One region of the Pseudodesulfovibrio cashew genome, then DNA from elsewhere that is predicted to be linked to it. Evidence: predicted binding sites of a transcription regulator. Region 1 holds the regulator's gene; each other region holds the start of a gene.
What was found. Region 1 encodes sigma-54, which starts transcription at its own class of promoters, with help from an activator protein. Its sites were predicted from a motif close to CTGGCACGGNNNNTGCTT; they were not measured.
Positions count from the first base shown of each region.

Region 1 (7,886 bases):
ATGCCGGTCGTACCGAGCCGCTCCCGATCAAGAAGGACACGGACCGCATGGTCCGTGTCCACTTCGGGTTCGGTTTTGCCCACAGGGGCTATGAGTTCCATCAGTACCCCCGACTTGGAATCGGAGGTGAGGTTGGGAAGGATGAGATCCTTCACCAGGTAGTCACCGAGTTTCATAATTAGTGTCCAGGATCGATCAGGCCGTAGTCGCCGTTCTTCCGCTTATAGATTACGTTGACACCCTCGGTCTCCGCATTGAGGAAAACGAGGAATTCATTATCGAGTGAATTGAGCTGTTCCGCCGCCTCGTCCACGGACATGGGCTTGGCCTCGTAAGAGTCGGTGCCCACAATGGTCGGGCCGGAAACGCCGGCTGTCTCCTCGAAAGAGAGGAAGTTCATCATCACCTTGTTGCCCCGCGCCTGCCGGGGGCGATCCTTCATCTTTTCGCGCATCCTTCGCAGTTGCGCCTCGAGCTTGTCGAGCACCATGTCGATGGTGGAATACATGTCTTCGGAGTCTTCATATGCCGATATATGGATTGCGTCCGCGTTGAGAATGACATCTGCCTTATGGCGGAACTTGTCGACCAGCAGGTTCACCTGAAGATCGGCCTCGGAGTCGGAAACGAACTTGGCCACCTTTTCAAAACGCTTCTGCGCATAACCCTTGAGATGATCAGACGGGTCGAAGTTCTTGAAAGTGAAGCTTATGTTCATACTCTACCTCCTGGTTATAAGTCCAACAAGATCAGAAGTATTGCTTGCGCTTTGAAGATGAGGCGATACCCATTGCAGAACGATACTTGGCGACGGTGCGCCGGGCGATGTTAACATCCAGCTTCTCCTTCAGTATCTCGCCGATTTTTTCATCGCTCAGTGGTTTCTTCGCATCTTCCTCGGCGATCATCTGCTTGATGAGCGCCTTGACGCTTTCCGAACCCACCTGGGAACCGTCATTCAAATCCAGCGCACTGTTGAAGAAGAACTTCAACTCGAAAATACCGTGCGGCGTGGACACATACTTGCTTGTGGTAATGCGGCTCACCGTGGACTCGTGCATCTCGATATCTTCGGCAACCTCCTTAAGTATCAATGGTCTGAGCTTGGTTACGCCCTCTTCAAAGAACTCCCGTTGAAAACGGACAATACTCTCAACTACTTTATACAAGGTTCTTTGGCGTTGGTACAGACTTTTCATCAACCATGCGGCAGAACGCATCTTTTCCTGAAAATAGTCCTTTTCCTTGTCTTTGGCGCCTTTCATGGAATCCATGTAAAAAGAATTCATCTGCAAGCGAGGCAGACCATCCTCGTTGAGAATGATCACGAACTCGTCGCCGTACTTGTAGACGAAGACGTCAGGGCTGACGTAATGCGGCTCGGTGGAAGAAAAATTGGTGCCCGGCATGGGATCCAAGGTCTGGAGGAGATCAAGGTATTCCTTGAGTTCTTCCATGGAAATCTTGAACTTTCGCGCCAGGGGCTTGTAACGGTTCTTTTCCAGGTCCTCAAGGTGATCCCTGACCAGCGACTCGAGAATGGGGTCATCGTAACCGAGTACCTCCATCTGGACGAGCAGACACTCCTGAGGAGTACGCGCGCCCACACCAACGGGATCGAGACGCTTGATCCGCTCGATCACGGAATCGATCTCCTCCTCAGTGGCCGAAACCATGGACATGATCTCTTCGTTGGAGGCCTGGAGGTACCCGTTGTGGTCCACATTGCCGATAACGGTTTCACCGATGGCCACTTCCCGTTCGGTAAAATTGGAAAGCCGCATCTGCCAGTTGAGATGCCCTTCAAGTGAGGGCTTGGATGCCAGCCGAGCCTCAAAGGAAAGCCCCTCTTCCGGCACCTCGGAGTCACGAGCCATGGCCTGCTTGGAGGTACTGGAGAACTCGCCCAGGTAATTTTCCCAGTCGGCTGTGCGTACAAGCTCTTCCTCGGCCTGGGATTCGGTCAGGGTTTCCTTCTCCCGAATCTCGGTCTCGGTCTCGGTCTCATCGAGAAATGGATTCTCCATGAGTTCCTGCTGCACCGTTTCCAGAAGCTCAAGACGGGAAAGCTGCAGCAGTTTGATGGCCTGCTGCAACTGGGGCGTCATGACCAGCTGCTGAGAAAGCTTGAGTTGTTGCCTGAGTTCAAGGCCCATAGTTATCAGGCCTCATCCGCGGCAAACGCGCATATATACAATTCTATCTGCAAAATACTTTTTCCATCATTGAAGTTGGATTTCTTGAGATAAACTATGCCACATTGAGAGGAATGTTGCAAGAACATCCTGCTAACTCGTTGTGAGTATTGAATTAAAAGTGGAAGATATGGCACATGAAAGAATTGTACCAACCTTTCATGACGGTGTAAATCACCAAAGGTAAAAAAGGTGCCGAAAAGGCGTTACAGGCGGAAGTCTTCGCCAAGATAGATCTGACGAGCGCGGCTATCCTGCACGATCTCTGCAGGCGTCCCCTCAAGGATGACGGTCCCCTCGTACACAAGATACGCACGGTCACAAATATTGAGTGTTTCCCGAACGTTGTGGTCGGAAATAAGAATGCCGATGCCCATGGATTTGAGCACGGAAATGATCTCCTGAATATCGATGACGGCGATGGGATCAATCCCGGCAAAAGGTTCGTCCAGGAGAATGAACTGAGGGTCCATTATCAAAGCCCTGGCGATTTCCAGTCTGCGGCGCTCTCCGCCCGAGAGGAACATTGCCGCCTGGTCCGCCAGCTTGGTAATGGTGAACATCTCCATGAGTTCCTCGGCCCGGCGCTTCTGGGCCGCGGTATTGAGGGACGTCTGCTCGAGAATGATCTCCAGATTCTGCCGGACCGAGAGCTTCTTGAAGATGGAGCTCTCCTGCGGCAGATAGCTTACCCCCATGCGCGCCCGCTCGTGCAGCGGCTTCTCCGTAAGCTGGGTGCCGCTGAGGACCACCTGGCCGGTGTTGGGCTTGACGATGCCCACAAGCATGTAAAACGTCGTGGTCTTGCCCGCTCCGTTGGGACCAAGCAACCCGACGACCTCCTTGGGGTGCAATTCGAGATTAATGCCGTGCACGACCTCTTTCTGGCCGTAGCGCTTGGAGAGATTGGTGGCGACCAGTCCTGACTGCATCTATTGCACCTTGAGCTTGCTCGGCGCCATGAAGATGGCCTTGACGCGCTGTCCGTTGCCGCCGATCACTTCGCTGCGGTTCTCACGAACGTAAAAATTGATGACGTCGCCGGTCAGGCTGTTGGGACCGTCCTGAAGTTTGGGGTTTTGCTCCATCTTGAGGATCTGCTTGGCAACAAAATAGGTCACGCGACCAGCCTCACCCTCGGACTTGCCCTTCTTGGCCCGGACGTTCCCGTCGGCCACGATGCGGTCGATGGAGTCTGCGGAAAACTTCTTGCCGGTGCTGGACGACAGATAGGCGGAGAGCTTATCTGCCCAAAGGGTCAGGCCGCCGTGTTCCGCCACCACGTTCCCCACGAAGGAAACCACTTTTCCGCTCTCGTCGTAGACCATCCTGTCCGCAGATATCTTCACCGGGATGCGATTGGAATCCACGCCGAGGTTTTCCGTAGCCGAAGGCGGTGCGGAGGCCACGTTTGCCACAACCTCACCCTCTCCCTCGGCTTCCGCCACGACCGGCTTTTCCTCGCTTTTGGGTGCAGCCTGAGGCGCCGCTTCTACCCGTTCGAGATACTTGTCGTTGGCGTAACCGATGGCGCGGGATTCGTCACGGGTGGGTTCGTTTAGATTGAAAACAGCCACCCAGCCCTCCTTGAGAAAGTCGACCTTGACCCGTTGCCCCTTGGCGAGGGTGAGGACGTGCTCCGTCTTGGGAGAACGCCCCTCCCGCACATTCAAGTTGCTTTTGGCGACGCGAATCTCTCCCCAGTCGGCGGCGAGAGCCGCACCGGTGACAAACAGGCCGCATAGCAATGTCAGCGCCATGGCATATATCTTTTTCATCGGAGTCCCGCTCCTTTGTCTACTGGTTGAATGGCAGATCCCGCATTCCGCCGGGGGCCATGAGCGCCTTGACGTCGCCTGCCGCCGTCAATTCCCGGCTGACAAGGTCGATCTCTACGGCAGTGGCCGTCAACGTCATGTCGGGCCGTCGCACCGTCACGCCGCCCTTGAGGTAAACCTTCTTGATAGCTCCCACGTAATCCAGATACTGGGCAACCAATTCCATGTCCCCGAACCGCCCGGTGATGTTGTCGTAGAGCGTCAGGTTATCGTTAGACTGGTCCACCTCACCCCGGTCCGCCTTGACGTAGACCTCCTTGCGGTCTTCGCCGAAATAAGCGGTGAGTTGGGGGCGCGTCACGCCGATCAACTTTCTCTTTTGGTTGTATTTTGCGGTCTTGGCAAGGAGTTTCCATGTCATGGCCCCCTGCTTCCCCTGGACCAGTTCAATGTCTTCAGCGACGATGTCCGCCTGGTTGAGCAACTCCTCACGGCTCATGTCGGCAGTGGACGGAGCCGGTTGTTCCATCACCAGCGGATCACTGAAAAAATAGGTCTTGACCGCGATGCCGATGGTCATACCCACGGCAAAGATGATCAGAATGGAGAGCGCCGGACGCTTTCTCATCTATTCAACCCATTGTTTTTTGGCGTCTTCCAGCAATCCCTGCGCTTCAAGAATGAAGCCGATGGCCTCGCGCACGGCTCCTTCACCACCCTTGCGAGCCGAAACCCAGTCTGCTGCTTCAATGACTTCGGGCAACCCGTTGGGAACGGACAACGCCAGGCCCGCCTTGGACATGACGCCGAGATCGATCCAGTCATCGCCCATGAACGCGGCCTGTTCCGGTTGGATACCCAATGATTCGCACATAGCCAGAAACGGCGCGACCTTGTGGTGATGGCCGGGCGAATAGAGCGTGATGCCAAGCTCACTCACCCGCCGCTCAACCGGCTTCTGGTTCAGACCGGTGATAACTCCGATATGCAACCCGGCCGACTGGGCCAGCTTGATGCCGAAACCGTCCTGGACGTTGAACCGCTTCATGATCAAGCCGTCGTCGCCGAAATACAGGCCGCCGTCGGTGAGAACGCCGTCCACGTCGAGAACGATCAACTTGATGTTTTTCGCCAACTCAAGCGCGCGATCAACCATGATTCAACTCCCAGATCGCCTTGAGCCGTTTCAGCAACGCCTCGGCCTCGTCCAGCGGCAGGCTGTTGGGCCCGTCGCACAGAGCCGTGTCCGGGTCGGGATGGGTTTCCATGAACACGCCGTCGGCTCCGGCGGCCACGGCAGCCGAGGCCAGCACCGGAACGTATTCACGCTGCCCTCCCGACTTGCCGCCAAGTCCGCCCGGCAACTGCACCGAATGGGTGGCATCAAAAACCACCGGGACGTCAAACTTGCTCATTTCCGGAATGGAGCGCATGTCCACCACCAAATTATTGTAGCCGTAAGTAGAACCGCGTTCGGTGAGCCACACCCGGTCATTGCCCGAGGCGCGGACCTTGTCCACCGCGTTTTTCATATCCCACGGCGCCAGGAACTGCCCCTTCTTGATGTTGATCACCCGCCCGGTCGCGGCGGCCGCCACCAGCAGGTCGGTCTGTCGGCAGAGGAAAGCGGGGATCTGCAAGACGTCCGCAACCTCGGCCACGGGCGCGGCCTGCTCGGGGTGATGGATGTCCGTGACAACGGGCAACCCGGTCTCACGCTTGACCTCGGCCAGTATGGACAATCCCTCGTCCATGCCCGGCCCCCGGAAACTGGTCACCGAAGTGCGGTTGGCCTTGTCGAAAGAACTCTTGAAGACCAGCGTAAGCTCGAGCCTCGCCGCGATGTCGGCCAGCGTGGCCGCCGTACGCAGCACGATTTCCCGGCTCTCAATGACGCACGGTCCGGCCAGAATGAACGGACCGGACCGGCTTACGGCATATAAATCTTTATTTGCCAACTAGTTGCCCCTCTTCTGCTTATCCAGCTTGGCAGCTTTGATGAACTCGCGGAACAACGGATGCGGCTTCATGGGATTGGACTTGAATTCGGGATGGAACTGACAACCCAGGAACCAGGGATGATCAGGGTATTCCACGATCTCCACCAGGGATTCGTCCGGCGCGGTGCCGGAAAGGATCATGCCGTTTTCCTCGAAGGCTTCGATGAACTTGTTGTTGAACTCGAAGCGATGGCGGTGGCGCTCGTCGATGTTGACGGTCTGGTATGCGGCGTGGGCCACCGTGTCCTTCTTGAGCTTGCAGGGGTAGGAACCCAGGCGCATGGTACCGCCCTTATCCGATTCCTCATCCCGGACTTCGGTCTTCTTGGTACGGAAGTCGAACCACTCCTTCATCAGGTAGATGATGTTGTTGTCAGTGGTCGGATCGAACTCTTCGGAGTTGGCATTCTCCAGTCCGATGACGTTGCGCGCGAACTCGATGCAGGCGCACTGCATACCCAGACAGATGCCGAAGAACGGGACCTTGTTCTCTCGGGCGTACTTGATGGCCAGAATCTTGCCTTCCACGCCTCGGGAGCCGAAACCGCCGGGAACGAGAATACCATCCAACCCCTTGAGTTTCTTTTCAACATTCTTGGGCGTGATCTTCTCGGAGTTCACATATTCAAGTTCTACTTTAACTTCATTGGCAACGCCGCCGTGCACCAGGGCTTCATGCAGGCTCTTGTATGCCTCGGTCAGGTCGACGTACTTGCCGACAACACCGATCTTCACGGAACCCTTGGGGTTCTGGAGCGTATGCACCAGGGTTTCCCAGGGGGTCAGCTCGGCATTCTTGGCCGGGAGCTTGAGCAGGATGGCGATCTTCTGGTCAACGCCTTCTTCGTAAAATTTCAGGGGAACCTCGTAAATGCAGGAGACGTCCACGCCGGAGAAAACGGCGTCCTGGTCCACGTCGCAGAACAGAGCAATCTTTTTCTTGAGATCTTCCTCAAGCTCCACCTCGGAGCGACCGATGATGATGTCGGGCTGGATGCCGACGCTGCGCAGTTCCTTGACGGAGTGCTGGGTGGGCTTGGTCTTCAGCTCGCCTGCGACACGGATGTAGGGCACCAGGGTCAGGTGGATGTACAGGACGTTTTCCTTGCCCAGATCGTTCTTGAGCTGACGAATGGCCTCCAGGAAGGGCTGCCCCTCGATGTCGCCCACAGTGCCGCCGATCTCGATGAGCGCCACATCCTCGCCGTTGGGCAGGTTGATGACAGCCTCTTTAATTGCGTCAGTGACATGCGGGATGACCTGCACTGTGCCGCCGAGGTAATCGCCACGCCGCTCCTTCTGGATGACCGAGTTGTAAATGGAGCCGGAGGTGTAGTTGTTCTGCTGGCTCAGGGCGGTGCCCAGGTAACGCTCGTAGTGGCCCAGATCGAGGTCGGTCTCGGCGCCGTCATCGGTGACGTAGACTTCGCCGTGCTGGAAGGGGTTCATGGTACCGGGATCGACGTTGATGTATGGATCGAGCTTCTGGATTGTCGCCTTAAGACCACGCGCCTGGAGCAGTGCTCCGATGGACGCGGCAGCGAGTCCTTTGCCGAGTGAGGACAGCACACCGCCCGTAATAAATATGAACTTGGTTTTCATATGACCGAGAACCCCTTCGTAGTAATTGAATTATAAGGATATAAAGTGAGTGCGCCCATGGACTCTCCATGTTGACTGTGGCGCGCCTGGCACGTATGTAATGGCGCAGCAAACGCTGCTTCGCAAATTTTGCAGGGTACAGCAACAAAGTCAATACGAAGAGGAGAATTTCATGGCTCGCGTCAATGCCCTTGTTATTACCGGATACGGCACCAACTGCCACGAGGAATCTGCCCATGCGCTGAAGAAGGCGGGTGCCGACAACGCGGATGTGGTGTATTTTTCCGATCTCGCCGCCGGCCACGTGACCA
Region 1 covers NZ_CP046400.1:3,001,760-3,009,645, reverse strand. Annotated here, with positions in the region: gene GM415_RS13675 (PTS sugar transporter subunit IIA) at 1-176, opposite strand, end outside; gene hpf (ribosome hibernation-promoting factor, HPF/YfiA family) at 179-718, opposite strand; gene rpoN (RNA polymerase factor sigma-54) at 750-2,156, opposite strand; gene lptB (LPS export ABC transporter ATP-binding protein) at 2,402-3,127, opposite strand; gene lptA (lipopolysaccharide transport periplasmic protein LptA) at 3,128-3,973, opposite strand; gene lptC (LPS export ABC transporter periplasmic protein LptC) at 3,993-4,601, opposite strand; gene GM415_RS13645 (KdsC family phosphatase) at 4,602-5,129, opposite strand; gene kdsA (3-deoxy-8-phosphooctulonate synthase) at 5,122-5,931, opposite strand; gene GM415_RS13635 (CTP synthase) at 5,932-7,575, opposite strand; gene GM415_RS13630 (phosphoribosylformylglycinamidine synthase subunit PurQ) at 7,748-7,886, shown strand, end outside.

Region 2 (7,886 bases), 1.7 Mb from region 1:
TGGTCACTATTAGGGATTCGAGGGAGGGAAGTGGGAGGAGGCGATGCCGGAGCTGCGTGGAGATGCTAAAATCAAAATAGGTTGTTGCCCCTAAACGTATGAAGCGGGTGTGGCTTGGCCACACCCGCTTGATACCATTTTGGGGGGTAGGGTTAACTAGGCGGTGAACTTCTTGCGGAAGCCGACCAGGCCGAGCAGACCGAGACCCAGGATCAGGAAGGTAGAAGGTTCAGGGGTGGCAACCAGGGTAATGGTGGCCGAGGATTCGATGCTCGCAACCAACTGTCCGTCGATGATCGTCGCAGAGCCATTAACAAGGTTGCTGGCGAAGTCGAAGACCAGGAAGGTGTCAAGGTTCGGGTAGACGCCTTCCATGCCGAAGAGGGTGGGGTCGAAGTCGATGAGGGTTCCCAAAGGATTCGAAGTGAACTGGGCAGTCAGGTCAGTACCACCACTGTTGTTAAAGCCGCCATTGTTGTCGGTGATAGCAGCGCCAGCACCGTCGACCAGGCTCAGCTCAGCGATTTCGAAGTACTCGGAAGAAGTCGGATCGCCCCAGTACAGAGTGATGGAACCGCTGGTGTAGACGTAATCGAACGTGTAGTTGGTGCCATCAAAAGCGACGTTGGTGATGTAGCCGCTCAGACCAGTGCCTTCGTACCAGAGCATGTAGTTGGTTTCGAAGGGGTAGGTGGACTCGTTGCTCGGGATGGAGCTGGAGGTGGTGTGGATGGCCACAGTTTCCAGCAAGGAATCAACCGTGAAGCTGGCACCTTCGTACGGCTGCAGAGCGGCATTGAGGTCCTGATAAATAGTAGTATTGGTGGTCTGTGCCGTCATGTAAGTGATGTTGTCGATATCCGAAACAATCACATTGCCAACGCCATACAGGCCATCAATTTGGTCCTGCAGAGTTGTCAGGTTCAACGACCAATCATCGATAACTTCTGCTTGAGCCGCGGCGGGCACAGTAAGCAGGGCCACTGCCAGGATGAAATAAAAAGCCAACTTCTTCATTGTTTTGCCCCTTCTAGGTATTTGGTTCGAAACTGGCTAGAACATTGCAGGTAGCGTGCCAAACTGTAACGATATGATTTTATGTATTTTTTTTCTTTCTGTGCGCAAGCTGAAGCGCAATGTGTTAAGGATGTCGACATGTTTTTGGGGCTCTTTTTACAATTCCATGGCTACCAGAAGTGCCAACTCCTGGTAAGTAAGACGTATGCGGCCAGGAGCGTGTTGGTTACAGCATGGCTAAGGACGCAGTGCGAGAGGTTTTTAGCCTTCCAGTAGATATAGTTGTATGCGATTCCCGCTACGATTCCGGCGATGAAGAGTTGGTGTTCAAGCCCGAAAAGGAGGGCCGTGACTGAGAAGGAGAATAGGGTGAAGGTCCCCGGTTTAACCTCCACGAAGTTCTTGCCGGCCAAGTATCGGACTAGGAACGAACGCCAGAACAATTCTTCCATTATAGGGACTACTAGGACTGCGCCCATGACTCTGAAGCAGAGAATGAGCCAGAGCGAAAGTCCCTGGTAGTCACCTGTAGGGTCATAGGTGGTCAATTCCCCTTGGATAGCCCATGGGACATTCAGGTTAATCCAGACAATGAATACCGCTAGGCCCACTCCCACGCTCAGGGCCGTCATTTTTGCGTCTGCAAGGGGCTTCAATTTCAGATCGGTGTATGATTTCCTGAACAGGAAGAGTGCTGCTGCGGCCATGCTGATCTTAAGCGGATAGGATTCGATGAGAAATCCCTGACTCATGGCTTGGCTTCCGAAGAGTGTCGGAATTTCCAACAGTGCCACAAAGGACATATAGATAAGGAATGGAAGCGTCCGAGCCAGGATGGCGTATGTCTCTCGTCTCATGATTTACTAACCTCGTCGTTTCTGAGTCCTGTGTTGTCTTTTACGGTTGCGAATCGGGGAGGCGCTCCCGCAGTGCATAATCCTGTTCCATGCTGAGAGATATCGTTTATTCCCGACGCATGTTCGGCTGCGTATGCAGGATGTATTCCGGCATGGTATCTATTGAGATCTCAAATTACCAATCTTCAGCTTCATGGTTTGTGCTGATTCGGATTCTTCAGTCCGTCGCCTGTGAGGGCCTCAAGCCAGTTGGATTCTGAGTGGCGAGTCTGGGAAAGCAGGACATGGTTTTAATTCCTGAAATAGAGGAGAGCGCTCCGCGTCCGTCTAATTGATAGGTATACGTGATAGCAGGGTCGTGATTTCGGTTTTCTGGACGGATTGCTTTTTTCTCCCTCATTTCTCCAAGCAACCGTGTATTTGACTGGTTTTAACTAAAGAATAGAAAATTTCATAATATTTAGTCAGTGACATTCTGAGGCCTGTTGAAAAGTGTAAGGCAACCAACCTAAAGAATTAATTCATTTATTTTGAGCAGTTGTAGATTATGGTAGCGAAAGGCTATTTGCTGCTTGATTTGAAAAAATCAAAGATTCTCTTGTAATGTCATGGAAGTTTGTTGTGTCCGCTTTTGCCAGACAAAGGTGGCCGTACAAAAAGACGTCAAAACAAGAAATGCATAATATCCATTTGATATGGTTGGGTTAAAATAATCTAGCGCTGTTTGGCATGAATCTCGCTTTTAAAGTAGACCCTACGGGAGAGGATCAGTTCATATCACTAAGCCTAATGTCGTTTGGAGGCTGTTTTGAAATTTCGCGTTTGTTTTCTTCTCATTATTACCGTGTTGAGTAGTGCGCTTTATGCCTGTGGACAGGGACCTGACAAGGACCTCATGTCCGAGGGGAAAAATTATATGGCGGAGAAGAATTATCAGGGGGCTATAGTTATCTTCAAGACCGCCCTGGATAATTCTCCGGAGAATATGGAAGCCCGCTTCGCTCTGGGGAAAGCGTATCTGATGTCCGGCAAGCTGGACCAGGCGGAAAAGGCGTTTGAAAAATACGCCCGGCAGAATCCTTACGACTCAGCCCTACTTTTGGAGAATGGCAGGCTGAAGCTTTTCAGACAGGATTTTCAGGGGGCTTTCGACTACCTTTCCGAGTTTGTGAGTAAGGTTACTGACTCGGCTGAAGGATATACCTTGCTGGGACGGGCCGCTTGGGGCGTCGGCAAGTATGATGACGCCAGAAAGAGCTTTGCCAAGGCCATTGAACTGGAGCCCGCCCGAGAGGATTCCCAGCTCGCCCTTGCCCAGCTCTATGTCATCGAGGGAAACGAAGCCGAGGCTGCAAAGATCGTGGACGGCCTGATGGAAAGGGAGCCCAACAACAGGAACGGGCTGTATTTCAAGGCAAGGCTCGCACAGATGCATGGCGACACCGGTGCGTACAAGTCAATTTTCAAGCAGATAGTTAAGGCCCATCCTACAGATGCCTACGCAAAGTACACCTATGCCAAAGGAGTGCTGGAGGATGGCGATTATGCTCAAGTCAAGATACTGGTACGAGAGCTGAGTGAAGGCGCGCCCAAAGTGCCTTTCGGCAAGAAGCTGGAAGGCATGTTGCGGTATTCTCTCAAAGACTATGGAGCGGCGGTAAACGCATTCCACGAAGCCATCGCCATTCGGCCCGATGCCGAGTCGTATTTCTTTCTCGGCATGAGCTATTACGGCATGGGAGACTTGGAAACCGCGATCACCCAGTTGCGCATCGCTGCCGACAGATCCCAAAAGTTTCTGAAAGCGCGAGAGATGATCAGCCTGATTCTGCTGCAACAGAAACGCTACAATGAGTCCATCGCAGAAGCACGGAAAATCCTTGAGGTCGATTCAAACAATGTCATTGCCAGCGTGATTCGAGGTGATGCCTATTTGGCTAAGGGTGACACCGGCAAAGCCCTTGAGCAATTGAAGGAAATCACAGAAAAAGATCCTCATTTCGCTGCGGCTTTCATGAAGATGGGCGCGTTGCATTATTCTATGGGGGACATGGAGGAAAGCGAGGCGGCTCTGAAAGGTGCACTAAAGGCCGCTCCCGATAACCTCCGGCCGCGTCTGGTTCTTTCCAACTTCTATTTGCGTAACGGCAACAAAGATCTTGCCAGGACGGTTTTGGAGGAAGGTCTTTCGGGCAAGAAGGAAGATGTCGCTTTGTACGTGTACTTGGCGCGGATGGAATTGATGGAAAGGAATCCGGACAAGGCGCGTACGCTTCTTTCCAAGGCGAAGGCACTGGATGTTAAGAATCCGACTGCGTACATGATGCTGGCTTCCATGGCTTTGGCCGAAAAGAAATCAGAGGACGCTCTCATCGAGTATGATGAATTGCTCACGAATAATCCGAACTTCCTGCGCGCGCAGTTGGCCAAGGCCGTGGTCCTGGATACCTTGGGGCGGGCTGACGAGGCGGAGGCCACTTACAAGGAGGCCGTCAAGTCCGGCAATCCCAGCGCCTATCTTGCCTACGCAGGCAGCAAGCTGAAATCAAGTAATACAGAAGCGAGCCTGGCCATCCTGAATGAAGGACTCAAGGAGAATCCTAACGATGAATCGCTGATAAGGCAGAAAGCGGAAACGCTTTTCGGCCTGAAGCGGTTCGACGAAGTTTTGGCCATGAGCGACAACCTGGAAAAGTTGAATCGTAATGCCGGGCTCGGTCTGCGTGTCAGGACATTTGTGCTGATGAAGGATTTCGACAAAGCGGTTGCTACGGCGCGCGAGATATGTGATTTCGCCCCCAAATCCCCGGAAGGCTACCTTGTCCTGGCTGACGTCAACATGCGCGCCAATCATTTTGACGACTGGCGCAAGGCTCTCGAAGAGGGCGTTGGTAAGTGCGGCCCCAGTCCCGTGTTGCTCCAGGAGCTTGGCAAATACTACTCCGCCATCGGGAATTACAACAAGGCATTGACCTATCTCGATTCGGTTATCAAACAGAATGACAAGGCTTTCAAAGCGTACTCTCTGCGTGGCGACGTTTACGGTCGTCTCGGGAATCGCAGCAAGGCCGTGGAAGACTACACCAAGGCGCTGGAACTGTCTGATCGGTATGTGCCTGCATTAAATAATCTGGCCATGGTATATCTTGACGACGAAAGGACTTCGGCCGAGGCCTTGCGTCTGGCCTACAAGGCGTACCTTCAGATGCCGTGGAGCACGTCGGTTATGGATACCTTTGGCTACGCGCTGGCAGTTAACGGGAAGCAGGACGCAGCCGTGTCCATACTGGAAAAAGCCGCTTCGATCGAGGCTGACAACCCCGATATCACCTACCACTTGGGGTATGCTTACCAAAAAGCCGGAAAAAACGAGCAGGCCATCGCCAAATTGGAACAGGTGGCCAACTGCGATGGTTGCGACATGGCTGCTGACGCAAAAAAATTGCTCAAGAAAATAAAAGGCGATTAAACGCATTTTGATCAAAGGGAGACGGTCATGGTTGCAATCGCATCAATAAGGGTATTCAAGGACTTCCTATTCCTTTCCCTTGCACTTGTTTTCTGTTCGATGTTCGTGTTCAACGACGTGTCGGAGATGCTCTCGGTCTGCCAGGGGCGTTGTTTCGACCTGGCCGCTCTGGCGGGAGTAATACTTGTGTCGTCCTGCATCGTCCATCTCGCTCTGTACGTGAAGATGCGCGACAAGGCAGACGGGCACAGTAGCCTGTTCATCAGCCTCATCCTCGCTACCAACGTGGCCTTTTTGATCTACTGGCAGACCGACCTGTTCTTGCGTCTGGAAGAAATGGTCATGTTCATCCTCTGTCTTTTCGGTCTGTTCCAGTCTTTTTGGATCGTTCTCTCCCGGCATTGGCAGAAGATCCCCGGCCTTGCGCATCGCGTGGTCATTGTGGGCAACGGCGAGTTAGCCGATGAGATGCGTGGTCTTGCCCTGGCTTCAGGTGGCCGCTACCAGTTCCGCGATTATATCGAATGCGCCCCTGGCGAATTTGCCGATACGGCCGCGCAGGTGGACAATCCCAGCAACAGGATTTTGGAGCGAGCCAAGCAGGTCAAGGCGAATAAACTTGTTGTGTCCCTGAGTGAACGTCGGGGTTCTTTCCCCCTTCAGGAGGTGCTCAGTTGCAAGTTGAGCGGCATGGAGATTCTTGACGCCCCGGAGTTTTACGAGCGCGTTAACAAGAAGCTTATGTTGGAAAACATTACTCCCAGCTGGTTCATCTTTGCCAAGGGATTCAAAATTGTCGGCCTGCGTCGCATCGTCAAGCGATTGATCGACATTGCGCTTTCCCTGGTGGGTATTTTGGGGGTCTCGCCTTTTCTTCCGCTTGTGGCCTTGGCCATCAAACTCGATTCCCCTGGGCCGATCCTGTTTAAGCAGGTCCGCGTGGGCAAGGGCGACGTGCCTTTCGTTATCTACAAGTTTCGTTCCATGCGCCAGGACGCCGAAAAGGAATCCGGTGCGGTCTGGGCCAGGAAGAACGACAGTCGTATCACCACGCTGGGCGCTTTTCTCAGGAAGTCCCGCATCGACGAAATTCCTCAGTTGTTCAATGTCCTTGAAGGCAGTATGAGTCTGGTAGGTCCGCGTCCCGAACGGCCCGAGTTTGTCAAGGATTTGAAGAAAATCATTCCTTACTACTCTGAACGGCATTTTGTTAAGCCCGGTATTACCGGCTGGGCTCAGGTGCGGTACCCCTATGGCGCCTCGGTTGAAGACGCCATTGAAAAACTTCGCTACGATCTGTATTACATTAAAAACTACACGTTGCTTTTCGACTTTCGCATCATGTTCGATACCATTTCCGTGATGATGAAAAAGTTGGGGCGTTAGCCTTACGACAAAGGGCAAAGGGGAGAGTATTGTGAAAAGAGTGATCCTGGTGGTGGTATTGGCGGCATTGTTGGTGCCTGCGGTCTGCAGGGCCGACGATTATGTTATCGGTGAAGGCGATGTTCTCTCCGTTCATGTTTGGGGCGAGCCAGAGTTGAATTCACAGGTGATCGTGCGCCCGGACGGAAAGATTTCTATGCCCGGAGTGGATGACGTTACGGCTTCCGGGTTGACGATTCCGGAACTGAAGAAACTCATGGTCAAACAGATCTCCCTGCTGGTCAAGGAACCTATCGTCAATGTTTCCTTGATCCGGAGTGTCAACAGTCGGGTATATGTCGTGGGCGGAGGGGTTGATCCCCGTGTCTTTGAGATGTCCCAACGCACCACTCTGCTGCATGTGCTCGCATCGCTGGGCAGCTTGGCGACAGCGGATCTTACCAAGGCCTATGTCTATCGGGACGGTAAGAAGATAATGTCCGATTTCTCCGGAGTGTTTAGCAAAGGAGAATTTGGCAAGGATATTCAGCTTGAACCTGGGGATACGATTTATCTTCCGGTAAAGTATGATCAAAATGTATACATTATTGGTGCTGTGGCCCAGCCCAAGGCAATCCTGTTCCGGGAAGGTCTTACGGTTCTTGATGCGCTGCTGTTCGCCGGTGAGTTCAACAAATACGCCGACGAGGATGAGCTGGTCATCGTCCGGACCAACGATGGCAAGAAGGAGCGGATCACCGTCAAGACGGAGGATCTGATGAAGAAAGGCGAGTTGCAGCAGAACATCCTGCTTCAAGCTGGTGATTACGTCATAGCCAAAGAAACTTTCTTCTAGGAATCGTATAGATGCCTTCTCCTCATTCCGATGCCTTCGCCAATGAAGGCGGTTTCGATGTTATGCGCTATGTGTCCCTTGTGCTTGAGCGCAAGGGGCTACTCGTCCTGATCGCCTTACCAATTATGTTCTCTGCCATAATCACCTGCTATGTGATTCCCAAAAAATACGAAGCGGAGTCGACCGTTTTCATAGAGCAAAACGTGATTAGTGATTTGGTCAAAGGGATCGCGATTACGCCCTCCATGGAGATGAAGATCAAAGCCATCAAAGTGACGATGCTCTCCAGAAGTATGTTGCTTAACGTGATCAAGGCCTTGGA
Region 2 covers NZ_CP046400.1:751,179-759,064, reverse strand. Annotated here, with positions in the region: gene GM415_RS03305 (PEP-CTERM sorting domain-containing protein) at 157-1,017, opposite strand; gene GM415_RS03300 (CAAX prenyl protease-related protein) at 1,188-1,874, opposite strand; gene prsT (XrtA/PEP-CTERM system TPR-repeat protein PrsT) at 2,683-5,343, shown strand; gene GM415_RS03290 (TIGR03013 family XrtA/PEP-CTERM system glycosyltransferase) at 5,371-6,729, shown strand; gene GM415_RS03285 (polysaccharide biosynthesis/export family protein) at 6,761-7,564, shown strand; gene GM415_RS03280 (XrtA system polysaccharide chain length determinant) at 7,576-7,886, shown strand, end outside.
Region 2: a site for sigma-54 is predicted at 2,599-2,616, ahead of prsT (XrtA/PEP-CTERM system TPR-repeat protein PrsT). Genes of this name have one in related genera too.

Region 3 (7,886 bases), 710 kb from region 1:
GTTCGCGCGGAGGACCTCTCGGCTTACCTGGCGGCGGGGCAGCGGGCCGATGAGGAGATGCGCTCCGTGACATTCACCCTCAAGGAGCGGGCAGAGCTGGTGCCGGTGGAGTTGTTTCTCATCGGCAAGCCGTTGCTCCTTACCGTGCTGGCCGCTTTTGTCCTGTCCGGGATCGGTCCGGGCTTCTTTTCCCTGTCCCGCGCCTGGGAGCGGGGAGTGATCGCTTCTGGGATCACGATTCTGGGCATCCTGGCTGGCTGCCTCATGGTGCCGTTGTTGCTGAACCGGCTGCCGTGGCGCGAATTCTGGCTCAAGGGCGCCTTGGTCGGTGGCGCGGCCGGAGGACTGGCCGCGCTGTGCCTGTCCGGAAGTGTTTCCGGCTTTGGTGCGGCGGCCATGATTCTCTGGGCGCTGGCGGTGGGCTCGTTTACGGCCATGAACTTCACCGGCTCGACACCCTACACCTCGCCTTCGGGCGTGGAGCGGGAGATGCGTCGTGGCATTCCGGTCCAGGCCGCCGCCGCATTGATTGCGCTGGCCCTCTGGCTTGGCGCGCCGTTCTGGGGATAGGAGGGGATATGAAGGATTTTCGCTATATCGACGGCGTTTCCACCCTGACATTGGATCGCGATACCTGTGTGGGCTGCGGGCTCTGCACCGAGGTTTGTCCGCAGCGCGTTTTGCGTGTCCGGGAGGGCAAGGCCGAGATCATCGATTTCGACGCCTGCATGGAGTGCGGGGCCTGTGTGACCAATTGCCCGGTGTCGGCCCTGTCCGTGCACCCAGGCGTGGGATGCGCCTCCCACATCCTGTCCGTCTGGCTCAGCCGCCTGACCGGGCGCAAGGTGACTTCCTGCTGCTAGGCCCGGCTTGTGAAGATATTCCGGCCCGGAAGCGGTGCTTTTGCGTAAACGTGTTGAATGCGGGGCACCGATTTGGTAGTGAGCGGGAATGGACGAGTTGCAGGAGTTCAAGCAGTACAAGATTGGCCAGGCGGCCAAGGAGATCGGCGTCAAGACCTATGTCCTCCGTTTCTGGGAGGGCGAGTTCGACGAGATCGAGCCCATTCGTACTGCCTCGGGCCAGCGGCTCTATACCGAGGAGCACCTGGAGATCATTCGTGAGATTAAGCGGCTTCTTTATGACGAGGGGCTGACCATCGACGGTGCCAAGCGGAAGCTTCGGAGCCGTGAGGCCGCCGACGTCCTGCGTGAGGTCTACAACGAACTTCGCGTTATCAAGTCCATGCTCTCCTGACTTTCTTTGCAAGCAGGCCGCTATGAACAAGGCAGTTAAAATAAGCATGCTCCTGACCGCTCTCATCCTGGCGGGCTGTGCCATCGCCCTGGCCGTTTTTCTCGCCACCTTTGATCTCAACGACTACAAGGACCGTATCACCGAGGCTGTCCGCGAAAAAACGGGCCGCACGCTCTCCTTTGACGGCGAGTTGCGGCTGGCCGTGTTCCCCGGTCTGGGCGTGGAGTTGGGCGGAGTGCGGCTGGGCAACGCCGAAGGATTTGGCCCGGAGCCCATGCTCACCGCCAAATCGGCAAGCGTCTCGGTCCGTTTCCTCCCGTTGCTCATGCGCAAGATCACCTTCGGCCCGCTGGACTTGCGGGGTGTGGTCCTGAATCTGAGCCGGAAGAAGGATGGCGTAGCCAACTGGGACGATCTGGTGGGCGGCAAGGGCGGCGAATCCCCTGAACGTGATACGGAAGAGGGTTTTTCTCTCGATGTGGACGGCATCACACTGGAAGGCGGTGCCCTGAACTGGGATGACCACATGACGGGCAGGCGGTTCACCCTGCACTCCATCAGCCTGAAGACCGGGCGCATCTACCGGGGTGCACCTTTCCCGGTCAAGGCTAGCCTGGCCTTCGGCTGCACCCGGCCCGACGTCAAGGGGACCGTCTCCCTGGATGGCAAGTCTTCCATCGACCTGCTGAATCGCGTGTACGGGCACATGGACATGGCCGTGACTGTCAAGGCCGAGGGCACCGACGTGCCTGGCGGCAAGGGGCAGGCTTCGATGAAGGTCCGCTTCGCAGCACTGGATTTCAAGCAGGAAAAGGCCCAGGTCACGGACATGACCCTCTCGGCCTACGGCGTGACGGCCCACGCCGAGGGCACCCTGGAAGGCATCACCACCGGGGTACGCAAACTCGCCGCCACGGTGACCGTAGACGAATTCAATGCGCGCAAGACCCTGGAAGCTATTGGGCGGGGCGAGCCGGCCACCGCTGACGCCGATGCCCTGTCAAAAGTCGGGGGCATGGCCGAGGTGGACTACGTTCCGGGCAACCTGCAGGTGAAGACATTTCAGGCCGACCTGGATGGCTGCCGTATTGTCGGCAGCGGCGGGGCTGTCCGCAAGGATGGCGGGGAAACGTCGTACTCGGCAAATCTTGACGTAGGAGAGCTTGATCTCGACCGATACCTGCCGCCTGCTCCGGCGGGAGAGGAGGGCGGCGAATCCGGTCTGCCGGATTCCGAGATGCTCAGGCGGCTCAAACTGGATTTTGAAGCCAAGGTCGCGCGCCTTCGGGTACAGCGGATGTGGTTCGAAAAGGTTGCGGCAACCATCAAGGCGGACGCTGGCGAGATTCGTGCCGAGCCCTTGTCGGCGGCGTTCTACAACGGCGTCCTGACCGGCTCCGCCACCCTGAACGCACAGGGAGCCGAGCCCCGGAGCAGCATCCTTGGCAAAGCCAAGGGTGTGGATATAGGAGCCCTGAGCCGCGACAGGGGCGGGGCGGACAAGTACGAGGGGCTGCTGGACGCCGAAGCAGCGCTTTCCTGCGCGGGGCAGCGGGGAGCCGACATGGTGCGGACCCTGGACGGCAAGATCGGGTTCAGCCTCGCCGATGGCGTTTTCCCCGGCGTCGACTTGGACAGGATGGCCCGAGACACCTATGCCGACGAGGACAAGAAGGGGACCGTGGAAGCCAGGGGAACGGATGCAACCCGGTTCGGTTCCATCACCGGCACCGGGGTTGTCCGTTCGGGCGTGGTGCACAACCGGGATTTGGAGGTCAAGGCCCCGGGCTTGCGGGCTGACGGCCAGGGTGCTGTTTCCCTTGTCACGCGCAAGGTGGACTATCTGGTCAAGGTCAAGCTCGTGCCCACGGGCGAGGGGCAGGGCGGCAAGGACTCCGCCGATCTGTACGGCGTGATGTTTCCCATCCGTGTGGGAGGAACCCTGGATCATCCCCGTTACTGGGTCAGCCTGACGGAATACGTCAAGGTTCTGGGCGGTGCCGTGCTGGACACGGCCGGGAGCATTCTCGGCGGTGTAACCTCCGTGGTCAAGGGCGTTGGCAAGGCGCTGGTTGGCGGCAACTCCACCCGGCAGGGGAGCGACGGCCAGGAGGATTCCGGGAAGCGGAAGAAGTTTTTGGGCATTTTTTGAGCGCAATACAAGCACGACCGGAATGACGGAGAACAGCTTGATGAAAATTCTCTACCTATGCACCGGCAACTCCTGCCGCAGCCAGATGGCCGAGGCATGGACGCGCCACCTGCGCCCTGAGATCGGTGTCTGGTCTGCGGGCGTGGTCCGGCACGGCATGAATCCCATGGCCGTTCGGGTCATGGAGGAGGCTGGGGTGGACATGTCGGGCCAGGAGTCCAAGACCGTGGACGACCTGCCGGACGAGGCATTCGACTACGTGGTCACCCTGTGCGGCCATGCCGCCGAAAACTGCCCATACTTTCCTTCCTCCGCTAAACGAGTCCATCGCGGGTTCGATGATCCGCCGAGCCTGGTTCGGGAGCAGGATCTTTCCGAAGACGACGGGCTCGCTGTCTATCGCCGGGTGCGCGATGAGATTCGGGTCATGGTCGAAGGACTGCCCGCGTCGTTGGAGGCATGATTCGCAGTCTGCTTGAAGAATCATCTTAGCCTGCCAGATTGGACTTGGTAATCATTCTGGGCCGTTCCCTTTCCGGAGCGGCCTTTTTCTATTGGAAAGCCGTGTGAACTGAATTCCCGCCGGAGTCCCTGCCCGCCTTGCTTTATCCCGCAAAACGGACGTGTCCGTTTTTTCAGACTGGGCCTTTTTTTCGGGCTGGGCGGGGCAAAAGTGGAGAAAACCCCGTAAATGGCGAAAATCTGCTGGTCGAGGCTGGAACAACTTGTTCGATTCTGTCCTGTTTTTCGGACTGAATTGGCGTGTTTTGATTTTAACGGAAACGTTAAAAAATTGATAATATACTGTATTTAAAGAGAATATAATGTGTTCATCGGGTTGGCACGGATGTTGAGTAAGGGGTGTCGTTACTTCGACTTGTCCGCATTTCATACACTGGAATGATGAACGGAAAAAACACCTCAAGAGGAGAACGACCAAATGTCAAAGATGAAAACGATGGATGGCAACACCGCCGCCGCCTGGGTGGCCTATGCCATGAGCGAAACCGCCGCCATCTATCCCATCACCCCCTCGTCCACCATGGGCGAAATCGCCGATGAATGGGCTGCGCAGGGGCGCAAGAATATTTTCGGCCAGACCGTGGAGGTCCGCCAGTTGCAATCCGAGGCCGGCGCCGCCGGTGCGGTGCACGGCTCCCTGGCCGGTGGCGCACTGACCACCACCTTCACTGCCTCTCAGGGCCTGCTGCTGATGATCCCCAACATGTACAAGATCGCCGGCGAATTGCTGCCGAGCGTCTTCCATGTTTCCGCTCGCGCCATCGCCGCGCATGCACTGTCCATCTTCGGCGACCATCAGGACGTCATGGCCTGCCGTCAGACCGGCTTCGCCATGCTGGCCGCCGCTTCCGTCCAGGAAGTCATGGACCTCTCCCTGGTGGCCCATCTGTCCACCGTCGAGGCTTCCATTCCCTTCCTGTCCTTCTTCGACGGCTTCCGCACTTCGCACGAGATCCAGAAGATCGAGGTCATCGACTACGACGACATGAAGCCGCTGCTGAACATGGACAAGGTGGCCGAGTTCCGCAAGCGCGCCATGAACCCGGAACACCCGGACGTTCGCGGCACCGCCCAGAACCCGGATATCTACTTCCAGGGCCGCGAGGCTACCAATGCCGAGTACGACGCCATCCCCGCCATCGTCGAGGAGTACATGGACAAGGTCTCCGCCCTGACCGGCCGTGACTACAAGCCCTTCGACTATGTTGGCGCACCCGATGCCGAGCGCGTTGTCATCTCCATGGGTTCCTCCTGCGAGACCATCGAGGAAGTCGTCAACCACATGGTGGCCGACGGCGAAAAGGTCGGCCTGATCAAGGTCCGCCTGTACCGTCCGTTCTCCGCCAAGCACTTCCTGGCGGTGATGCCCGAGACGGTGAAGACCGTGTCCGTGCTCGACCGGACCAAGGAGCCCGGCTCCCTGGGCGATCCCCTCTACCTGGATGTCTGCACCACCTACAAGGAGTTGGGCGAGGGCCCGCTCGTCGTGGGCGGCCGCTACGGTCTGGGTTCCAAGGAATTCACCCCGGCCATGGCCAAGGCCGTTTTCGAAAACCTGGCCGCCTCCGATCCCCGCAACCGTTTCACCGTGGGTATCGAGGACGATGTCACCAACGCCTCCCTTGTCGCTACCGGGGCTCTGGATACCACCCCGGAAGGCACTGTACAGTGCAAGTTCTGGGGCCTCGGTTCCGACGGAACCGTCGGAGCGAACAAGCAGGCGATCAAGATCATCGGCGACAACACAGACATGTACGCCCAGGGCTACTTCGCCTACGACTCCAAGAAGTCCGGCGGTATCACCATCTCGCACCTGCGTTTCGGTGAAAAGCCCATCCAGTCCACCTACCTGGTCACCGCAGCCGACTACATCGCCTGCCACAACCCCAGCTACGTCCACCTCTACGACGTGCTGGACGGCATCAAGGACGGCGGCACCTTCGTGCTGAACTGCGCCTGGTCCGCCGAGGAGCTGGAAAAGGAACTGCCCGCCGCCATGCGCCGGACCATCGCAGAGAAGAACCTGAAGTTCTACACCATCGACGCGGTCAAGATCGCTGCCGAGGTCGGCCTCGGAGGCCGCATCAACATGGTCATGCAGACCGCCTTCTTCAAGCTGGCCGACGTCATTCCCTTTGACAAGGCCGTTGCCCTGCTCAAGGGCGGCATCGAGGCCGCTTACGGCAAGAAGGGACCGAAGATCGTCGAGATGAACTGCGCCGCAGTGGACAAGGCTACCGACGCCATCGTCGAAGTGGCTGTCCCGGCTTCCTGGTCCGGCCTGGCCGACGACAAAGCCGTCGAAGTGGACGAGCCTGATTACGTCAAGAACGTCATGCGTCCGGTCCTGGCCCAGAAGGGCGACGACCTGCCGGTCTCCGTCTTCTCCAAGGACGGCACCATGCCTCTGTCCACCGCCAAGTTCGAGAAGCGCGGCGTGGCCATCAAGGTGCCCGAGTGGATCGCCGACAACTGCATCCAGTGCAACCAGTGCGCGTTTGTCTGTCCGCACGCCGCCATCCGTCCCGTCCTCGCCACCGAGGAAGAGATGAAGGGCGCTCCTGAATCCTTCGGTACCATTGATGCCAAGGGCAAGGACGTGAAGGGCATGGCCTACCGCCTGCAGGTGGATGTTCTGGACTGCCTGGGCTGCGGCAACTGCGCCGATATCTGCCCGGCCAAGGAAAAGGCCCTGGTCATGCAGCCGCTGGCCAGCCAGACCGCTGCGCAGGCCCCCAACTGGGACTTCGCCGAGACCGTCGCCTTCAAGGACGCCTTCAAGCGCGACTCGGTCAAGGGCAGCCAGTTCCGTCAGTCCCTCATGGAATTCTCCGGCGCCTGCTCCGGCTGCGGCGAGACCCCTTACGTCAAGGTTCTCACCCAGCTCTTCGGCGAGCGCATGATCATCGCCAACGCCACCGGCTGCTCCTCCATCTGGGGCGCCTCGGCTCCGTCCACGCCGTACTGCACCAATGCAGACGGTCACGGTCCGGCCTGGGGCAACTCCCTGTTCGAGGACGCCGCCGAGTTCGGCTTCGGCATTGAAATGGGCGTCAACAACCGCCGCGACACCCTCGTCACCAAGTGCGAAGCCGCCCTTGAGACCGCTTCCGGCGACGTGAAGACTGCTCTCGAAGGCTGGTTGGCCGCCAAGGACGACGCCGAGGCTTCCGCCGAAGCGGGCGCGGCCCTGAAGACCGCCCTCGAAGGCGCTTCCGACGACTCCCTCAAGGCCATTGCGGCCGACGCCGACCTGTTCACCAAGAAGTCCGTCTGGATCTTCGGTGGTGACGGTTGGGCCTACGACATCGGTTTCGGCGGCCTGGACCACGTCATCGCCTCCGGCAAGGACGTGAACATCCTGGTCATGGACACCGAGGTCTACTCCAACACCGGCGGCCAGTCCTCCAAGGCCACGCCGCTGGGTTCCATCGCCAAGTTCGCCGCCGCGGGCAAGGCCACCGGCAAGAAGGACCTGGGCCGTATCGCCATGACCTACGGCTACGTGTACGTGGCTTCCGTGGCCATGGGCGCGGACAAGCAGCAGACCATGAAGGCCTTCAAGGAGGCCGAGGCCTACAACGGCCCCTCCCTGATCATCTGCTACGCACCGTGCATCAACCAGGGCATCCGCAAGGGCATGGGCAAGACCCAGCTCGAGCAGAAGCTCGCGGTGGATTCCGGCTACTGGCCGCTTTACCGCTACAATCCCGATCTCACCGACGAGGGCAAGAATCCGTTCATCCTGGAGTCCAAGGCTCCCGACGGTTCCCTGCAGGAGTTCCTCTCCGGCGAAAACCGGTACGCCATGCTGGAACGGTTCCACCCGGAACTCTCCAAGGCGTTCCGTGCTCAACTCGAAAAAGACTACGCCGAACGCTACACCATCCTGACTCATCTGGCCGAAGCTGACTTCAGCAAGCCTGATGCAGAGGACGGGGATGTCTGTACGACC
Region 3 covers NZ_CP046400.1:3,711,341-3,719,226, reverse strand. Annotated here, with positions in the region: gene hgcA (mercury methylation corrinoid protein HgcA) at 1-570, shown strand, start outside; gene hgcB (mercury methylation ferredoxin HgcB) at 579-863, shown strand; gene GM415_RS17050 (MerR family transcriptional regulator) at 952-1,257, shown strand; gene GM415_RS17045 (AsmA family protein) at 1,280-3,409, shown strand; gene GM415_RS17040 (arsenate reductase ArsC) at 3,450-3,872, shown strand; gene nifJ (pyruvate:ferredoxin (flavodoxin) oxidoreductase) at 4,350-7,886, shown strand, end outside.
Region 3: a site for sigma-54 is predicted at 4,248-4,265, ahead of nifJ (pyruvate:ferredoxin (flavodoxin) oxidoreductase). Genes of this name have one in related genera too.

Region 4 (7,886 bases), 900 kb from region 1:
CTGGCACGTCTTGGCCGGGTTGATCATGAGCGCCTTGCGCTCCTTGACTTCAGTGGGGGTATGTCTGAGTAACATTATCTTATATCTCCCTAGTTTATTCCCACACGAACGTGCCGGTCAGTTCGGGGTTTTCCTGCCAGGGGGCCTTCATGTAGGACCACACCTTGGAGTTCACGAGGCGGTCGATTTCCTTGTAGAAGTTGATCGCGCCCTTGAACCCGGCATAGGGGCCGCCGGAGTCGTAGCTGTGCAGCTGCTTCATGGGAACGCCGGACTTCTGGATGGAGAACTTCTCCTTGATACCGGCGCAGAAGATGTCCGGCTTGAGCAGTTCCACCAGCTTCTCGGCCTCGTACTGGTTGAGGTCATCGATGATGATGGTGCCCTTGTCCATCTGGTCGTTCATGCCCTCGTAGTGCTTGAACTGGTAACCGGCGTCTTCCAGGGCCTTGATCTCCTCGGGCTTCTTGCGCGGGGAGTAGAGTTCCGGATCGGCCTCGACATCGATTTCCTCAATGTTGCGGGAGTCGGCGTCGACGGTCAGGTTCGGGATGACCTGGCGGCCTTCGTAGTCGTCGCGGTGAGCGAACTCGTAACCGGCGGACAGGGTCTTCATGCCCATTTCGGAGAAGAGGTCCTGATAGTGGTGAGCGCGGGAACCACCGACGAACAGCATGGCGGTCTTGCCTTCGGTGCGCGGACGCACGTCGGCGGCAACAGCCTCAACTTCCGGCATTTCCTCGGCGATGACTTCCTCGATGCGGTCGATGAGCTTCTTGTCGCCGAAGTACTGGCCGATCTTGCGCAGGGACTTGGCGGTGGAAGCGGCGCCGATGAAGTTCACCTTGATCCACGGGATGCCGTACTTGGTCTCGAGCATGTCGGCCACGTAGTTGATGGAACGGTGGCACATGACGCAGCTCAGGTCGGCGTGCTGGGCGGAGGCGAACTGATCGTAAGAGGAGTTGCCGGAGAAGGTGGCGAGGTTGGTGATGCCGCACTTCTTGAGGATGCGGTCGATCTCGAAACCGTCACCGCCGATGTTGTACTCGCCGAGGAGGTTGATCTTGTATTCCTCAGTGCGGGGCTCGGTGTTTTCGCCCACGAGGTGGGTGAAGACCTGGTTGTTGGCGATGTGGTGACCGGCGGACTGGGACACGCCCTTGTAGCCTTCACAGGAGAAGGCGAAGACGTTGCAGTCGCCGAACTCGGCCTTTTTCTTCTTGCACACGGCGTGAATGTCATCACCGATGAGACCCACCGGGCAGGTTGCGAAGACGCAGATGCCCTTGGGGTGGAAGAGGTCGTAGGCTTCCTGGATGGCGGCCGCGAGCTTCTTCTCACCGCCGAAGATGATGTCGGAGTCCTGCATGTCCGTGGAGAAACAGTAGGGCATGTAGTTCTCACCGTCTTCGCCGGCGTCGGTCTGGTTGCGGCGGGTAAGCCAGGAGTAGAATCCGCAGCCGATGGGGCCGTGGGTGATGTTCACGATGTCGCGGGTGGGGCCCATGATAACGCCCTTGCAGCCCGCGTAGGTGCAACCGCGCATGGTGATGATGCCGGGGATGGTGCGGACGTTGGCCAGAATTTCCGGCGGCGCCTCGCTTTCCGTGGCTTCGTTGATCATTATCTGCTTGGCGCGCTTTCTCGCCACCTTCGGAGGATACTTCGCGAGAAGCTCTTCCTTGATATCGGTGGGCATGAACTGCACAACCTTTTTCGTCTTGGCCATGTATTTTCTCTCCTTCTTCGACGGCCTAGGCGATGGCCTTTTCACCGGTTTCAGAGGTTCTGACGCGGACAGCGTCACCTATGGGGAGGACAAAAATCTTGCCGTCGCCGGGCTTGCCGGTCTGGTTGACTTCGGTGATGGCTTCCACCACGTCCTCGACCATGTCGCTGGGGACAACGACGGTAACCATGCGCTTGGGATAGAGCTTGCCTTTTTCACCGAGGACCGAGGCGGCTTCTTCGTAGCCGGACTCCGCGCCTTCGACGACTGCGGCATTGACGAACCCCTTGCCTCGGCCCTGTGCTTCGTGGACGAAGAAGGCGTCGACGCCTGCCTTGGTCAAAGCGGCCTTGGTCTGGTTCATCATGTTCATGCGCACAACTGCGATGACTTCCTTCATTACGCGGCCTCCTCGCTGGCTGCGGCGGTTTCCTTGACGCCGGAGCTGATGGTGTAGACGTCTTCGACTTCAGTGACGAAGATCTTGCCGTCGCCGAAAGCACCCTTGGTGCCGGAGCGGGCAGCGTCCATGATGGTGGCGATGACGAAGTCCTTGTCGGCTGCGTTGACGACGCTCATGAGCATGGTCTTGGGGATTTCATCGTAAGTGACCTCACCGATCTTGATGCCGCGCTGCTTGCCGCGACCGGCCACGGAGTACTTGGTGACGGCGGGAAAGCCGTTGTCCATCAGGGCGGCCAAAACGTCGTCCGCTTTCTCGGGCCGTACAATCGCTCGAACCATGATCATCATTTTTCCTATCTCCTATCTTGCTTGGTTTATTGGTAATTGATTTGCCGATTAGGCTTCCATGATGCCGTAGTCGAGGAGCAACTGTTCCAGGTCTTCGATCTCCAGCGGGTTAGGAATGACGAACATTTCGTTCTCGTCGATGGCCTTGGCGAGACCACGGTACTGGTCGGCCTGGGGCACGGAGCCGTCCCATTCAATGACGGTCTTGCGGTTGATCTCGGCGCGCTGCACGTCGTTGTCACGGGGGACGAAGTAGATCATCTGGGTGCCCAGCTTGCTGGCCAGCTCGGTAATGAGATCGGCTTCGCGGTCGGTGTTACGGGAGTTGCAGATGAGGCCGCCGAGACGGACGCCGCCGGATTCGGCGTACTTCATGATGCCCTTGCAGATGTTGTTGGCAGCGTACATGGCCATCATCTCGCCGGAGCAGACGATGTAGATTTCCTGGGCCTTGCCGTCACGAATCGGCATGGCGAAGCCACCGCAGACAACATCGCCGAGGACGTCGTAGAAGGCGTAGTCGAGGCCTTCGGACTCTTCGTAGGCGCCCAGGGACTCCAGCATGTTGATGGAAGTGATGATGCCGCGACCGGCACAACCGACGCCGGGCTCCGGACCACCGGACTCAACACACCAGGTGCCGCCGTAACCGGGCTTGCGGATATCTTCCAGTTCCACGTCCTCGCCTTCTTCACGAAGGGTGTCGAGAACGGACTTCTGAGCCAGGCCGCCGAGCAGAAGACGGGTGGAGTCAGCCTTGGGGTCGCAACCGACGACCATGACTTTACGTCCCATTTCCGCCAGACCGGCGACAGTGTTCTGAGTGGTAGTGGACTTTCCGATTCCGCCCTTTCCGTAGATAGCTACTTTCCGCATGTTTTTCTCCTCCATGGGGTTTTCTTGCGTTGATGATTTCTCCCTATGGCAAAGGCCGTGCCAAACGTTGTCTAGACTGTTAAGCACTCGGAATAGCTATATTATTTTGGAAACAAAATGAAAAATATTTACCTACACAATTGTAGGTTACTACGCGAACAGGCCACAATGTTGTTGTAGCCTACAAAAGTGTATGTAGATTCGAAGTACCCACATCGGCACAAAAAGCTCATAAAATACAGCTTGATATAAAAACGAACACTTTTGGCACTGTTCCTGCTCAATGGATTGGCGACAGACAACACCAATCGGAGAGGCGACATGCTGATCGATACGACACTTAGGGAAGGAGCCCAGCTATTCGGAGCCTACTTCTCTATAGATAAGAGAGAAGAGATCGTCCTGGGCCTGGTAAGGCTGGGCGTGGACGAGATTGAACTGGGCTGGGTTGGCCAGGAAGGACTTGAAGAATTGATCCGGCGCATCAGACCCCGGGCCGCCCGGACCAGACTCAGCGTCTGGTCTCCCTGCCGCGAAGCCGATATCCGCACCGCCGCAGCCCTGAACGTGGACCGCGTGAACATCGGCGTACCCGTTTCCGACGCCCACATCGCCAGCAGGCTGCGCACCGACCGCGAAGGGTTGGCCCAGCGCCTGGCGAGCACCGTGCTCACCGCCACCCTGCTCGGCATTCCCTACATTTCCGTAGGTCTCGAAGACATCTCACGGGCCGACGAGGAGTTCGCCCTGAACATGGCCCTGCTGGCCGGGGATATGGGCGCATCCCGCGTCCGCCTCTCCGACTCGCTGGGGCTGCTCAATCCCAGGGAAACCGCCCGGCTCGTTGAGACCTTCCGCGCGCGGCTGGATCTCGACCTGGCCGTGCACTGCCACAACGACTTCGGCATGGCCACGGGCAACGCCGTGAGCGCCCTGGCCGCGGGCGCCGATTACGCCGACTGCTCGGTCCTGAGCATTGGAGAGCGCTCCGGCATCGCCGCCACCGAAGAACTTGCCGCCTATCTCGCCATCAAGGAGGAAAGCCATGGTTATCAGACTGAAGGGATTCGTGAACTCTGCCATACGGTGTCTCACGCTGCCGGGGTACCTGTCCCGAGGACAAAACCCATTGCCGGGAAAGATATCTTTGCGTGTGAGTCCGGCATCCACGCCCACGCTCTCAGCAAATCTCCGGCCCTTTTCGAGCCCTATTCCCCGGACGCCGTCGGCGCACGCCGCACTGTCGCGGTTGGCGGGAAAAGCGGGCGCGCAGCCGTTGCGCAGGCCCTTGACGAAAACGGCCTTGATTGCCCGGCACAAGAACTCCCGTCCCTGGTCGCAGAAGTAAGAAAGCTGGCCTGGGAACTGGAACGTCCGTTGACTTCACTGGAATTCGCCGAACTGGCGAAGCGAAATTAAGGAGGCGCTGAAGTATGCTGTTCAAGAAGCTCGGCTACAGTTTCTGCTGGATCTGTTTCATGTCCAATTCGGCCTATGCCGACGACATCGTGTCCATCCTGAAATCCGACGGAAGCACCGTTGGCCTTGCCTCGCTGCTTGCCGCCCTGCTCTTCGCCCTTCCCCTGTTGACCGGTGACCAACGTTGCCGCGCCAAAGCCCGAACCCGCTAGGCCAAGGAGGCAATCATGAAAGAAATCAGCACCAAATACGGCAACTTCATTCCCCAGCATACCGACAACGAGCTGCGCAGGAAGGAAATCCTGCCTATTACCTACCACGCCTCCGGCGCGGTCAAATCCCTGCCGCTGGAAAAGCAGGCTCTCGTCACCACCCCTGTGGGCGACATCCCCGCCGAGCTGATCACCTTCCACTCCAACGGCGGCATCAACCGAATTTTCCCGCTCAACGGCAAACTTTCGGGCTATTGGAGCCAGGACGACGAGGCCGCCCTGGCCGAACCCGTGACCATCGAGACTCCCATCGGGTCTATAACCGCCCGGATAATCAGCCTGAGTTTCTATGAAAACGAGGCGCTCCGCTCCGTCACCCTCTGGCCCGGCGACACCGTTTCCGTATCCACCCCTGTGGGCTTCCTGGAAGTCCGTATCGGCATCAGCTTCACCCCTGACGGCAAGGTCAGCTCCGTTGAACCGGCCAAACCGGCCCACGTGGAAACTCCGGCCGGAGTAATCACCGCGTTCGATCCGGACGCAGTGGGCGTCAACGGCGACGAGAATTCTCTTGTCTTCGACAAGAACGGCGAAGTGACGCGCGTGACCACCACCCTGACCCGCCTCAAGGCGATTCATCCGGACGGCGCAGTAAGCGTGTTCACCCCCGCGACCCGTGAAAGCCTGTGCAGCGAGGCCGAAGAAGAGATCGTGCCCATGACCGTGTTCATCAACGGTCCCGAAGTTGCCATCCGCACCAAAGCCAACCAGCCGCCAACCCGCGTGCCCCGTGAAAAGCACGTCTTCTTTACCGAGCCCTACCTGCCGCAACTGGCCAACTCTCTCGAAATGATGCGCTGCTCCGTGTAACGGAAGTAGCCTTCGCAGCATAAAGCCCCCTCGCGCGCCCGTGGCCGCGAGGGGGCTTTATTTGTAATATTCGCTGAGGGGACTCTCCTCTGCCGTCCTGCCCCGAAAGCCAAGCTCTCATAACCAAATGAAATAACCGAGTTTCTCCTTCGGAGAGGACTGTGCGTCATTTCCTCTTCGCTCAGGATACAACGTGCGCATCGAACATGGCGAGGAGCCGACTATATACAGTATAGTATGTTGATTCGGGAAGGGAGAGGGGGACGAACTTGTGATGGGGCGCCATGGGCGTCTCTGTGTCTTACTTTCAGCCGTATGGGCTTAACCACACGTGTCAAAAAAAATCCCCTCGCACCGTGGTGCGAGGGGAAGATCTTTACGCAACAGACTAGGCCGCGGATATATCGCTACCCTGCCGGACGACATCCGGGTCCCACTTGTAATCATTGAACCTCTGGCGGAAGAACAGGGAATAGAGCACCGGGCAGAGGACCAGCGTCAGGATCGTGGCGAAGGCCAGGCCGGACATGATCAGGTTGGCCATGGGCCGCCACATCTCGCCTCCCTGGAGGGAGAGCGGCACCATGCCGATGATGGTGGTCGTGGCGGTCATGATGATGGGCCTGGCGCGCTCCATGGCCGAGAGCACGATGGCATTGGCCATGTCCATGCCCCGGCCGCGCTGTATCTCGATGCGGTCGATGAGCATGATGGCGTTGTTGACGATGATGCCGAGCAGGGAAATCATGCCGAGCATGGGCATGAACCCGAAGGGCGAGTTGGTGCCGAGCATGCCCGCGCTGATGCCGACCATCATGGGCGGCAACGTCAGCAGGATGATGAGCGGGCGGCGGATTGAATTGAACTGAAAGACGAGCACCAGGACCAGCAGCCCCATGGCCAGGGGCATGTTGGCATTGATGGCCTCCTGGGATTCCTGGCTCTTCTCGAACTCGCCGCCGTACTCCACGGTGTAGCCGAGCGGCCAGTCAGGGCTCTTCATGAGTTTGGCGATCTCGGGCCGGATGTCCTTGAGAATGGACAGGGCGAAGAAGCCGTCGGCCACGTCGGCCTTGATGGTCATGGTCCGGGTCTGGTCGCGCCTACGGATGTCAGAGGGCTGCCAGTCCAGCCGGGAGGTGGCCACCTGACTCAGGGGTACGGACTTGCCGGTCTCATAGGCATAGACATCCAGGGAGTCGATCCTGTCCAGGTGTTCGCGGAATCCCTCGTCGTTGCGCAGGATGATGGGAATGATGGTGTCGCCCTCGCGATAACTGGAAGCCTGGAGACCGCTCATGGCAGTCTGAAGGGAAACGGCCACGTCGAAACTGGTGATCCCGGCCTCGCGCGCCTTGTCCTGGTCCACGTCCACCAGCATTTTCTTGGTCCACTGGCCCCAATCGTCCCAAACACGGGTGATGCCGTGCTGCTCGTCCACGATGGCCGCGATCTTGTCGCGCAGGGAATACAGCGTCTCGATGTCCGGCCCGGAAAGGCGGATCTGGAGCTTGGCGCCCACGGGCGGACCGTTCATCAACTTCTTGAGGCTGCAGTCCGCGTCGGGAAAATGTTCCTCAAGGGCTGCTTCGGTCCGCTCGATGACCCGGTCCACGGAGGGGATATCCTTGGTGTTGACGATAAGGGTGGCGAGGTTGTTGTTCATCTGCTCCAGATTGAGCGGCAGGTACCAGCGCGGACCGCCGTGGCCCACAAAGGTGCCCACGCTGACAACTTCCTCGTCGGCCAGCAGGAACTGCTCCAGCTTGGCCGTCCTATCCTTGGTAGCGGCGATGTCCGTGCCGTAAGGCTGCCAGAAATCGATGGTGAACTGGGCGCGCTCGTTGGGCGGGAAGAACATCTTGGGCACGAATTGGAAGGCCCACATGGCCACGACGCACATGACCAGGACACCGCCCAGAAATACGGTCCGATTGCGCAGGCTGAACAGGAGCAGGCCCCGGTAGGACCGATAAAGCCGCCCGGCATAGGTCGGGATGCTGATCTTGGGCTTGAGCACGTAG
Region 4 covers NZ_CP046400.1:2,105,681-2,113,566, reverse strand. Annotated here, with positions in the region: gene nifK (nitrogenase molybdenum-iron protein subunit beta) at 1-75, opposite strand, end outside; gene nifD (nitrogenase molybdenum-iron protein alpha chain) at 95-1,732, opposite strand; gene GM415_RS09400 (P-II family nitrogen regulator) at 1,758-2,132, opposite strand; gene GM415_RS09395 (P-II family nitrogen regulator) at 2,132-2,485, opposite strand; gene nifH (nitrogenase iron protein) at 2,534-3,361, opposite strand; gene GM415_RS09385 (LeuA family protein) at 3,683-4,780, shown strand; gene GM415_RS09380 (hypothetical protein) at 4,795-4,992, shown strand; gene GM415_RS09375 (hypothetical protein) at 5,008-5,862, shown strand; gene GM415_RS09370 (efflux RND transporter permease subunit) at 6,251-7,886, opposite strand, start outside.
Region 4: a site for sigma-54 is predicted at 3,626-3,643, ahead of GM415_RS09385 (LeuA family protein). Genes of this name have one in related genera too.